4 regions of the Peribacillus sp. FSL M8-0224 genome follow, and region 3 is predicted to be linked to each of the others. Evidence: riboswitches for the same ligand, from Rfam matches in the RefSeq annotation. Region 3 holds a riboswitch; each other region holds the start of a gene.
What was found. A riboswitch is a leader RNA that binds a small molecule or an ion and turns the genes downstream of it on or off. The one in region 3 is predicted to bind thiamine pyrophosphate.
Positions count from the first base shown of each region.

Region 1: another riboswitch for thiamine pyrophosphate. It lies ahead of thiC (phosphomethylpyrimidine synthase ThiC); the one in region 3 lies ahead of MKX49_RS17810 (ABC transporter substrate-binding protein).
Region 2: another riboswitch for thiamine pyrophosphate. It lies ahead of tenA (thiaminase II); the one in region 3 lies ahead of MKX49_RS17810 (ABC transporter substrate-binding protein).
Region 4: another riboswitch for thiamine pyrophosphate. It lies ahead of tenA (thiaminase II); the one in region 3 lies ahead of MKX49_RS17810 (ABC transporter substrate-binding protein).

Region 1 is NZ_JBBOOJ010000001.1:404,091-407,220, forward strand. Features, by position in the region: gene MKX49_RS01980 (HAD family hydrolase) at 1-753, shown strand, start outside; TPP riboswitch at 870-984, shown strand; gene thiC (phosphomethylpyrimidine synthase ThiC) at 1,120-2,901, shown strand; gene MKX49_RS01990 (hypothetical protein) at 2,924-3,094, shown strand.
Region 2 is NZ_JBBOOJ010000001.1:1,980,378-1,983,507, reverse strand. Features, by position in the region: gene MKX49_RS09545 (ABC transporter ATP-binding protein) at 1-782, opposite strand, end outside; gene MKX49_RS09540 (ECF transporter S component) at 801-1,379, opposite strand; gene tenA (thiaminase II) at 1,395-2,078, opposite strand; TPP riboswitch at 2,214-2,345, opposite strand; gene MKX49_RS09530 (SDR family NAD(P)-dependent oxidoreductase) at 2,474-3,130, opposite strand, start outside.
Region 3 is NZ_JBBOOJ010000001.1:3,706,764-3,709,893, reverse strand. Features, by position in the region: gene rarD (EamA family transporter RarD) at 1-421, shown strand, start outside; gene MKX49_RS17815 (protein-glutamine gamma-glutamyltransferase) at 517-1,344, opposite strand; TPP riboswitch at 1,658-1,767, shown strand; gene MKX49_RS17810 (ABC transporter substrate-binding protein) at 1,901-2,896, shown strand; gene MKX49_RS17805 (thiamine-binding protein) at 2,908-3,130, shown strand, end outside.
Region 4 is NZ_JBBOOJ010000001.1:1,056,390-1,059,519, forward strand. Features, by position in the region: gene thiD (bifunctional hydroxymethylpyrimidine kinase/phosphomethylpyrimidine kinase) at 1-752, opposite strand, end outside; gene thiW (energy coupling factor transporter S component ThiW) at 721-1,242, opposite strand; gene tenA (thiaminase II) at 1,258-1,947, opposite strand; TPP riboswitch at 2,039-2,143, opposite strand; SAM riboswitch class I at 2,301-2,405, shown strand; gene MKX49_RS05110 (Fur-regulated basic protein FbpA) at 2,581-2,769, shown strand; gene MKX49_RS05115 (aspartyl-phosphate phosphatase Spo0E family protein) at 3,019-3,130, shown strand, end outside.

The sequences.
Region 1 (3,130 bases), 3.3 Mb from region 3:
TTACTATGGGATCAGAAAAGTGTAAAAGAAGCTTTTGTGGCCACATGCGAAGTTGCCAAGGAGAAATATGGTCTGAATGTCGACGAGTTTGAAGAAGCGGTGCGGAAGGAAGCGCGTGATCTTTATTCTTCTTACGATACATATGCATTCACTCAAATGATCGGAATCAACCCATTTGAGGGACTATGGGGGAATTTTCAGGATGATCATGATGAATTCCGGAAGATGGCCGGGATTGCACCGGCTTATCGGAAAGAAGCGTGGACGAGGGGCTTGAAGGCATTAGGGATCGATGACCCGGAATTTGGGCTTGAACTGGCAGAACGTTTCCCGGCCGAAAGACGCAAAAAGCCATTTATCTATGAAGAAACATTCCGTGTTCTGGATGAATTAAAAGGGAAGTACAAATTGCTATTGCTAACGAACGGATCTCCTGAACTGCAAAATACCAAACTTGAAATAACGCCTGAACTGGTTCCTTATTTCGACCAAATCGTGATTTCAGGCGCATTTGGACGAGGTAAACCGGATGCCTCCATTTTTGAGCACGCTTTGGAAATCATGGAGCTTGATAAGGATGAAGTATTGATGGTCGGCGATAATTTAATGACCGATATCCTTGGAGCATCACGGGTAGGCATAAAGTCGGTTTGGATAAATCGCCATGATAAGGAACGGAATGAAGTGCTTCCAACCTATGAAATCAAGCATTTAGAGGAGCTTTTCCCTATCCTTGAGAGCCTGGGGAATTAATTGGCGGTCCTCCTCCAAATAACAAATTTTAAATGATTGCAGAGAAAATATTAGGTCTTTCAAATTATTTACAGAATGAAAAGGGTGAGATATAGTTACCCTGTAATCAATTAAATTATTCAGACTAGGGGTGTCCAATAAAAGTTGGGCTGAGAGAGAAGCGCTTAAGCTTCTTAACCCTCAGGACCTGATCTGGTTCATACCAGCGTGGGGAAGTTAGAATCTACTAAACGATGACATTTCAATCGGTCATTTCTGTAGTCATACTAACGTTAGCCGGGTCTTAAATATGAGACCTGGCTTTTTCGTGCGAAATGGATTGGATTTTGTCCTTTTTAAATGAACTTAAAAAGGAGAAATGAAATCATGAAGAGTAATTCAGTAAATGACATGAACGTTTCAATTATGTCCAGTTTTGCCGGGAGTAAAAAAGTGTATGTTGAGGGATCTAGACCCGATATTAAAGTACCTATGCGTGAAATTGAGCTAAGTCCGACAACAGGGGCATTCGGCGAAGAGGAGAATCCGCCTTTACGTGTATATGATACAAGCGGCTTCTATACGGATTCAGAATATCCGATTGATATTCATAAAGGCCTTGCCCCGATTAGACGCAGCTGGGTTCTGGAACGGGAAGATGTTGAAGAGTATGAAGGGCGTGAAATAAAGCCTGAAGATAACGGATATAGAAAAGTGGAGTCACAATCCAATGCCGAAGTTTTTCCGGGATTGAAAAGAAAACCATTGCGTGCGGTGAAAGGGAAAAACGTAACCCAGCTCCATTATGCCCGCAAAGGGATCATTACTCCAGAAATGGAGTTCATTTCGATCAGGGAAAATGTAGCCCCTGAGTTTGTAAGGGAAGAGGTAGCTAGCGGGCGGGCAATCATTCCGGCAAATATTAACCATCCTGAAAGTGAGCCCATGATCATCGGACGTAATTTTCACGTGAAGATAAATGCGAATATAGGAAATTCAGCTGTCAGTTCATCGATCGAAGCTGAAGTGGAGAAAATGACTTGGGCTACACGATGGGGTGCAGACAACATAATGGATCTTTCCACAGGAAAGAATATTCACACGACGCGGGAATGGATTATCAGGAATTCACCTGTGCCGGTTGGGACGGTTCCGATATATCAAGCATTGGAAAAAGTGAATGGGGTCGCGGAAGATTTAAATTGGGAAGTTTTCCGGGATACATTAATCGAGCAGGCTGAGCAAGGTGTCGATTACTTCACCATACACGCTGGTGTACTTTTGCGATACATCCCCATGACAGCAAAGCGAGTTACGGGTATTGTTTCCCGGGGAGGCTCCATCATGGCACAATGGTGCTTGGCCCACCACCAAGAAAGTTTTCTCTATACACACTTTGAAGAGATTTGTGAAATCATGAAGACGTATGATGTTTCTTTCTCATTAGGTGACGGTCTCCGTCCGGGATCCATTGCAGATGCAAACGATGAGGCACAATTTGCGGAATTGGAAACACTTGGGGAATTGACGAAGATTGCTTGGAAGCACGACGTTCAAGTCATGGTGGAGGGACCCGGCCACGTACCGATGCATTTGATTAAAGAAAATATGGATAAGCAGCTGGAAGTCTGTCAAGAAGCACCATTCTATACCCTGGGACCATTGACGACGGATATAGCTCCTGGATACGACCATATCACTTCTGCGATTGGTGCTGCCATGATTGGATGGTTTGGAACTGCCATGCTTTGCTATGTGACACCGAAAGAGCATTTGGGACTGCCGAATAAAGAGGATGTTCGGGTAGGGGTCATTACTTATAAAATTGCAGCACACGCAGCTGATCTTGCAAAAGGCCATCCGCAGGCAAGAAAACGGGATGATGCCCTTTCGAAGGCTAGATTCGAATTCCGTTGGAGAGATCAATTCAATCTTTCCCTTGATCCTGAAAGGGCGGTTGAGTATCACGATGAAACTCTTCCGGCAGAAGGGGCCAAAACAGCCCATTTCTGTTCAATGTGCGGACCGAAATTCTGCAGTATGAGAATCTCTCAGGACATTCGTGATTTGGCGAAGGAAAAGGGTCTGGGTTTTGAGTCGGTAATCGATGAAGGGCTTAAAGAAAAAGCGAATGAATTTAGGAAAACGGATGGGGAAATCTATCAATGATTCCGACGAGAGGGAGAATTCGATGAATCGGGTAATCCAGATAAAAGTTGAAATGAAACAGTTGGAAACTCAATTGGAGCAGCTGAAAAGGGAGCTGAACATTTTTCGGGAGAATTGTAACCATGAATTTGTGAAAAATGATTATAGTCAACAATGTACAAAGTGCCACTTGATCGAAAGTCTGCAATGGTAATGATTCCATAATCGTCCTTATGGAATGACTCCCTTA
Region 2 (3,130 bases), 1.7 Mb from region 3:
ACATCCAGAAGGGGTAAACCATCTGTAAAATGGTATTCCCTAGTGGGTGCATTACTCTGTATATATTCATCCCAAACACCAGGGAACCAAATTCCATGTTCTCTCATTTCATTTTTATATAGGGAAAGAATGGTGTCTCTTGGACCATCAGCTATGATTTGACCGTCATCGTTTAAAAGCACGATTCGTTCGATGAATTCTAAAACATGGTCAATTTTATGTTCGACGATAATAACCGTTTTGTCTTTTCCGACTTCCTTCAACAAGTCCCAGATTTCTTTCGTTCCTTCTGGATCAAGCATGGCGGTCGGTTCATCTAAAAATATAACTTCTGGTTCAAGGGCCAATACTGAAGCAATTGCCAGACGCTGTTTCATCCCGCCTGATAATGTGTCAATACTTGTATGGTCCAGGTTCAATCCTACTTTACGGAAATGATTTTGAATCTTCTCTTTCATTTCTTCTTTAGGGACGGAAAGATTCTCTAGGACAAAGGCAATTTCCTCATCGGCAAATGGCATGCAAAACTGGCTATCAGGGTCTTGAAAAACATACCCCCATGAAGAAGGGCATTTCAATTTCTCCGCTTTCATCGGGACTTCGATGGAATTCGGAATCAATCCGCTTAACACTTGCAACAGAGTGGACTTACCACATCCAGATGGTCCCAACAATAACACTTTTTCTCCCTGATCAAATGATAGTGATAGGTCCTTGAATATCAAAGATTCATCACCGGGAAATTTCATTCTTAACTTTTCAACAGAAACGATTGGTTCCATGGCCCTCAACCTCTTCTTTTAATCAAGTTCTGCATAATCTTTATTGGAAACCGGACGCACAAGATTAGTTACCCCTGTTGCTTCCAGGACTTTAACTAGATAATAAGCGGTCACACCTGCAAAGAATATGGAACCCACAAACCTCGCTATCATGAATAACGATAGATTCCAAGTAGAAAGCGCACCTATTTCCCCGTATGCAAAATCCATGATAACTGATGCCAGGCAGGAAGCCATCGCAGCTAAAACGGCCACCGGCATATTGAATTTTTTATATTTGAACCCCATGAACACCAGTTCCGCGAACAAACCTTGGACCACCCCATATAACAGTACAGTCAGCCCCCATGGGGAACCTAGAAAGAATTCCCCTGAAGCTGCAGCTATCTCCGCCAAAAGTGCCACACCCGGTTTCCGTAAAATGAAAAAGGCGACAGGGCCAGCTATAAACCACATTCCATAAATAAGTTGATCCAGATGTAATCCTAATGGTTTAACGGAATAATAAATCGAACCCCAAAGGATATAAACGATTCCAAATGCTACCGCAATCACGATCGTGACTAATATATCCGTTAATTTCAATCCTTTTTTCATTGTTTCATTCTCCTTTTATACTTCTAATGTTTCCTTATGAACGGGCCATGTCTCTAAACGATAAGCCATTTCCCAAAATGAGTATTCATATTGGCTGCTGAGAATAAAATGCTCTTTCATTCTCGCCTTATCTTCTTCAGTTACTTTTTCAGCAATCTCATCCAGCCTCGCAATTTGTTCTTCCACCAAAGTGCGGAACCACTCTCCTCCGTAAGCCGCTATCCATTCTTGATAAATCGGCTCTTCGGGCATGCACCCTTGCAGCTTTTCACCTATCTCATAATACAGCCAGTAGCACGGCAAGATAGCTGCAATAACATCTCCTAAATGTCCCGAATAAGCCGCACGATACATATGGGAAGTATAAGCATAGGCAGTCGGGGCAGGCTTGAAATCTTCCCGTTCTTCTTTTGTGATGCCTAATCTCTCGGAAAAATTCTCATGAAGCTTCAACTCCGCTTCATATGTTCCTTGTGCATGGCCGGCAAGCCTGCTTGTTGTATGTAAATCTGTAGCTTTGACTGCCCCTAAGGCTTGAACTCTAGCAAAATGAGATAAATAATAGGCATCTTGCATGACATAAAAACGGAAACACTCCAATGGCAATGTGCCATCTCCTATTCCTGCTACAAACGGATGATTAAAACTAGCTTCCCAAATGTGATCAACTTCCTTACGGATTTCCTCTGAAAACTTCATGTCCATTACCTCCAAATTGTATTTTTTCATTGAACGATACAGAAAAAAACACTTATCACCCCTTTTTTTGCAAACAAAAAACCACTTTCTTAAACGTAAAGAAAGTGGTTGTACAAGAAATAATACAGAAATGTATAGTTCCAGACCCCACTTCCCTACGCTGGTATAAACCAGATCAGGTTCTAAGGGTCTTAAAGTCATACTTTAATCTCAGCTTTTGTGGGTAAAAAATCAACTTTTACCTATAAAGCACCCCTAGTGGTACAAATTGTATATTAAAATTCATTTGCCTTTATATTAACACGATAAATCCAATTGTCAAACGTATTAGAAAAGTTTTCTTGATTTAGGGTTACTAAACTTTCAATCTTCCATACCCACATAACCACGATCTATTAAACCATTGTTAATCCACCATTTACGGAAAGAGTTTGCCCCGTAATATACCCTGCCTCTTCCGAAACGAAATAGGAAACAGCACTGGCAATGTCCTCTGGTTGTGCTAGCCGGCGGAATGGAATCGCTTTTTCCAAGGCGCTAGCTATACCTTCATTATATGAGCCTATTTCTTGAAATAGGGGCGTATCAGCAGGACCTGGCGCTATACAATTGATGTTGAGTTTATGACGTGCCATTTCTCTTGCTATCGTTTTTGTAAAGGCAATAACCCCTCCTTTAGCAGCCGAATAAACTGCTTCTCCACTTGATCCGACTCTAGCTGCATCGGATGCAATATTTACTACCTTACCGTATCCATTTTCAATCATGAGAGGTAAAATTTCCTTGCATGTATGGATCTGCCCAAGTAAATTAATATCGATAATCCTTTTCCATGTGCTGGGATCACTTTTTAAAAATGGTTCCACCTTATCCCAGCCTGCATTATTAACCAATATATCTATTCTATGATAATAGTTCACTGATTCTTCGACGGCTTTTTTTACACTTTCTAATTTCGTTACATCACAATGGACCGCTCTGGCTTCAAAACCCGACTTTTCGATTAAAGAAACCGTTTCCTCTGCATTTTTAAGATTAATATCAGCCACGAT
Region 3 (3,130 bases):
GGCAAAAAAAATGATCAAGGCCGAATCGGCAATCGGGCTGACGCTTGAAACGATGATGGTAACGCCTCTGGCCCTAGGTTACCTGATTTACTTGATGAACAGGTCGGAAATGCAATTCTTTACAGACGGAAGCACAAGCTTGCTGTTGGTGGGCGGCGGGATTGCCACGGCATTGCCTCTTTTATATTTTGCAAAAGGGGCGGAGAAGATCCCGTTATCGATGCTTGGCATTTTTCAGTATATCGCTCCGACCTTATCTTTATTGATCGGGGTATTCGTCTATCATGAAAGTTTCACCAAAGCACATCTATTAGCCTTTTTGTTCATATGGTCAGCTTTGGCTGTTTATACACTATCCATAACGAAATGGGGGCAGGCAAGTGCCCGCAGGTTCAAAGGCAAAGGGAATATTGGTGCGTGAAAAGAAAAAAAATGCTTGGGGAGATTTCTGCCCAAGCATTTTTTTTATGTCGTTACTCAATAAAACGGTTTTATGGCATAGGCGAAATGTCAGGGTCATGAAAGGTATATCTTCGAACCTATTTCAGAAACAATACAATTGGAAAGGCAGGCAGGACTGTTATCGGGATTGGCACGGGGGGAATTCAGTTGGAATTGTCTATAGAAGGAACTATCCAGGAAAATGATATGTGTTGTCAGGAATGCTGATATGGTGGCGTACGGCTTTCTATTGCTATTTAATTCATCGATGATTCCCTGTGCAGTGGTAATCCCGATCCCGTGGCCATAAAAGAGGTTATTCCCTAATAATATGGCATTTTCACCTTGCCATTCAGGGGTTGCCAAGTCGTGATCAGGGTTTTTGAAGTAAACGCAATCACCTGGTAAATAGTCCCTTCCCTGGTGAACGCTGAGAGCCATATTCCTTGGAGGGCGCCAGTCATATAAAAATAGGTCTGAAAAAAGATAGTCGAAATTCCTGGGGCCGATTAAATCCAAAATCGCCTTTAAAAAAGTGACGACTATTGCTGTCCCGCATTCGAAGGCATAAAGCCCCCCATTCATGAAAATGTCAACGAGCGCAGCATGAGGGAGAATCCCTGGCTGAAGGGTAAAGGTGCCATCCTTTGAAAGGTGCCAATAACGCTGATTGGATTGAGATTCCTCAAGTGTGGAAAATTCCGGCCCGCTTTTATCCAACGCAATAGCTGCCTCTATGACCCGGTTCCTCAGCTGTATCTCGAAATTAAAATCCCCAAAGTTCCGGTATTCAAAAACGTTAGAATCTTCCGCCAAGCATTGAAGAGTTTCAAGCGATTTGGCAGAGGCTGTACCTGGTTGGATTTGACTGACATCTAACCATTTGTGATTAATCTTTATCATGACATATCCACCTTTTGCTTATGAAATTAAGGGTTTAATAAAACCAGTAAACAAAAATGTCTACACGTAATGCTCATTATATGAATGCTTGCAAAGAAATGACTATTTGGAGCGTGTCCGCCACCGTTGCAGCCAAGAACGATTGGAACGGAAAGAGGCAGAATTATTTTGCTTTCAATGATTTTCGTTCCAAAAGATGTTTTGCAAGACATCCTGAAGTGCAAGGAATACCTTTCCAATTAGAGAGTAGAAGCAAATTAGTATTCCTTTTTCCCTATGAATTGATATAATGAGAGAGAAAAGTTCATATGTGCGAGAAATGTAGGGGGGCCAGTACTGCTGGCTGAGATTGCATCCATTAGATGCTGACTCTTTGAACCTGATCTGGGTGATGCCAGCGGAGGGAACATATTATGACTGATTTTCTGTTTTGTATGTTAACGTCCGAATTCATCTTCGGGCGTTTTTTGCTTTTTTATCCAGTATTTGAATAGCCCTGGAGCCCCATCATGGTTCCGGCATATGAATCTTATAAGATGTGTAGGAGGATAATGACTTGAATAAATTCTTACCACTGTTAGCTTCGTTCTTCCTTTTAGCTGGATGCGGAGCAGGCGGAACTAATGAAAAAGAAGAAGCATCTAAAAATGAAGAATTAAAAAAGGTATCGGTCGTGCTCGATTGGACACCGAATACAAACCATACAGGATTGTATGTAGCCAAGGAAAAAGGTTATTTTAAAGAACAAGGTCTTGATGTGGAAATTATCATGCCAGGTGAAGCGGGAGCTGATAAGCTTGTCGCTTCAGGGAAATCTGAATTTGGCGTGAGCTACCAGGAGGGCATAACGCAGGCCCGCGTGCAGGGCGTGCCGATTGTTTCGGTAGCTGCCGTCATCCAGCATAATACCTCGGGATTCGCTTCCCCTGAGGCAAAGGACATTACGACTCCCAAGGATTTTGAAGGGAAGACTTATGGTGGCTGGGGATCTCCGGTTGAAAAGGCCATTATTGATTCACTCATGAAAAAGGAAAATGCGGATGTAAATGAAGTGGACATAGTCAATACAGGAGACATGGATTTTTTCACTTCGGTTAAAAGGGATATAGATTTTGCCTGGATTTATTATGGTTGGACAGGCATAGAGGCTGAGTTGCGAAATGAAAAGCTTAATATGGTGTACTTAACCGAATACTCTGATAAGCTTGATTACTATACGCCTGTTTTGACTACAAATGAAAAGATGATAAAAGAAGATCCCGAGACTGTTAAAGCATTCGTTCATGCAGCTTCGAAAGGGTACCAGTTTGCGATTAAGAATCCTGATGATGCAGCAGATATGTTAATTGAGTCTGCACCGGATCTTGATCCAGAACTAGTGAAGAAAAGCCAGGAGTGGCTTGCAGCCAAGTATCAGGATGATGCTCCGCGATGGGGTGAACAAAAGCTTGAAATTTGGAAGAATTACAGTGAGTGGATGACTGAAAATAAGCTTCTTGAAGGTGATTTCGATCCTGAAAAGGCATTTACCAATGAATTTTTACCAAAATAGGAGGAAATGCAATGGCCAATTCATTAGTTAGTATACAAATTATTCCTAAAGGGGAAAATGTCATCCCTATGGTCGATGAAGCAATCAAGATCATTGAAGAATCAGGTGTCAAGTATGAGGTTCACCCGCTTGAAACGACAATGGAGGGGGAGCTTTCCGAACTTTTTGCCGTGATAGAAAAAATGAATGTAAGAATGATTGAAATAGGATCGCCGAATGTCATTTCCCAAGTGA
Region 4 (3,130 bases), 2.7 Mb from region 3:
CCATGACCTTTACCGATTGAAAAGCTATTGCTTATCGCTTCGGAAATATAGGTCTTGGCTTGTTCGATCGAGACTTGCAATGGCAGTCCATTTGCCAGGTTAGATGTAATGGCGGATGATAGGGTGCAGCCCGTACCATGAGTGTTTTTGGTATGAATGCGCTCTCCCTTGATCCAGTGGAAGTCAGTACCATCATAAAAAAGATCATTTGGATTTCCTGCTGCATGGCCGCCTTTAAGTAAAACGGCTTTGGGACCCATTTCTTGTATCGAAATGCATGCCCTGTAGAAATCTTGTTTCGTCCGAATCGGGAAGCCAGTAAGTACTTCCGCTTCTGGTACATTGGGTGTTACAAGAGTTGCAAGCGGAAGCAATTCCGTTTTTAAGGCAGAGACGGCCTTTTCGTCGAGCAAATGGTGGCCGCTTTTGGAAATCATGACAGGGTCAAGGATAACGATGGCAGGCATGAAGGTTTTAAGGGACGCAGCGACCGTTTCCACGATTTCTTTAGATCCAAGCATGCCTATTTTTACTGCATCGACAGGAATATCTTCAAAGATAGCTGCAATTTGATCCGATATGATAGCTGTTTCAATGGGCTGTACAGAACGGACTTCCATTGTGTTTTGGGCGGTTACGGCTGTGATGGCAGACATTCCAAATACACCATGTGCAGAAAATGTTTTTAAATCCGCTTGTATTCCAGCACCGCCCCCTGAATCAGAGCCTGCGATCGTTAATGCTGTTTTCATAAAAAAACCCCTTCATATAATTATTTTTTAGCAGTATTTTAAGTAATATGAAAGCTAAAATCGCCCCTGCGAATGAACTGAACATAAAAGCCGGTAAAAAACCAAAAAGAGCAGCTTTTTCTCCCAATAGGAGGGTTGCAAGCGGATAACAGGCCAGGGAACCGAGAATGCCGGTCCCGATCACTTCCCCTAAACAGGCGAATTTTAAGCTTTGTGTTTTTCGATAAAGGATGGCGGCCAAAAGTGCACCAATCATGCTGCCGGGAAAGGCGAAAATTGAACCGGTACCAGACATGTTTCTAATGATGGAAACTAAAAAAGCTTGTGTCACAGCATATGTAGGCCCCAATAGAACCGCCGTCAGGACATTTGCCAGATGTTGAATAGGAAAGATTTTTGCAAATCCTGCAGGGATGAAAATAAATGAACTGGTCAGCGTCGTTAAAGCCGTGATCATGGCTGTCAATGTCAGTTTCTTGATAGGATTCATCCTCATGTCAACCACCTACAGAGGCCAATCCTGCTCATTTTGAACCATGTCCCAGAATAAATATTCATATCGGGAAGTAACCAAAAAGTGCTTTTCTAATCTAAGAAGTTCCTTTTCAGGCATGCCTTCCGTCAATTCTTCCAACAAAGTGATCAGCCACTTGTGTGCTTCCCCGAATTCAGGAGATGAATAGGACCTTATCCAATCTGCGTAGCGATTGTTTTCCAGTGCTGCTCCATTTTGTTCTTTTAATAGCAAACCGATTTCATAATAATCCCAAGCGCAGGGCAGGAGACAGGCGATCAAGTCTGCCAAAGTCCCATGCTGAGCTGCATTTAGCATGTAACCTGTATAGGCTAGAGTGGTTGGAGTAGGTTCTGTACTTTCCAATTCCTTGGAGCTGATCCCGAATTCGGAAGCATAATGCCGATGAATATCCATTTCCACTTGAAGGGTTTCATTTAAAATGCTCGCAAATTTTGCCATGGTTTCGATGTTATGGGCTTTGATGACACCTAAAGCAAAGAGCTTGGAATAATCCATGAGATAGACATAGTCCTGCTTCAGGTAATAGGCAAATTTCTTTTCAGGAAGTGTACCGTTTCCAATTGCCTGGACAAAGGGATGTGAATGGTTCCTTTTCCAAATCTCTTTTGCCCGTGCATGCAGTCTATCACTGAATGTTTCTAATTTTGTATTCTCCATTGTTCATCCTCCTATAGAATGGCTCCTTTTGTTGAATAAAAAACCCCGTTCCTGAATACGGAACGGGGTAGATGGATATAGTCTGTAAAATGGACGATATCATCCACTTCCCTCCGCCGGTATGAGCCGGTTCAGGTTCAAAGGGTCCGGAACTAATTCCATCTCAGTCTTAAAAAAGACTCCCCTAGTGGTGTGAATTGTATGTAATTACTGACATCATATCAGAAAGACAAGAAAATGCAACCCGTATTTGAAAGAGGAATCACTTTATGTCCAGGAAAAAAGGGAGAACCAGGTAATTGACTTTTGAAGATTATTAGGTTAGAATCATTTCTACATCATTATATATCGAATTCTTATCCAGAGAGGTGGAGGGACTTGGCCCTAAGAAACCTCGGCAGCGGACCCGTTTAGGGAACTGTGCTAAATCCAACAAGCATATGCTTGGAAGATAAGAAGAGCCGTACGGACACTGTCAGCCTCTTCTTAAATTAGAAGGGGCTTTTATTTTTGGGAAATAACGTTTAGTGACATACTAGAAAAGGTATATATAATTTGGTGAAATCAAACAAGTTGATAAAGTTTAGCTAACTAGAAGCAGGCACTAGGACGACTGGGAAAGGAGCCATTTACATGGCAGAATTATTTAAGAGGATTGAACAGAGGAAGGCAAAACTCATTGAAGAGCTATTGGCCAATGGAGTATACAAAACCTCTGATGAAAGGCACCTTTATGATGCCCCATTAAAAGTACTTGAAGATGAATATAAGATTGTTATAAATAGACCTAATAACGAGTCACCTTCTGAATGGATGACATAGTAAACGGAATACAATATTTGGATTTTTGGATAAGGGATATGATGTAAGCATTCGCAGTCTACACTAGTGGATGCTTTTTTTGCGTTTATTAGAAAACGACACAAATTATACATAATTAAATAACAAAATAGGTGTTTTGTCACATTTGACCTATAAAATAACACATTTAATTTCTGAAAAATAGTTGATTTTAACTAGTGGTTTCATTATGATGAAAGTGTAAAAATATTGAATAAATGGGAGGTGACTATGATGCCTTGCCGTAAGGTAACTATAGAAAAAGTAGAAGAGAAGAGACAGGAAATGATAAAGTTGGGAGCGATTTACGGCTTAACAAGTCTGCTGACTGTACAAGCCAGTC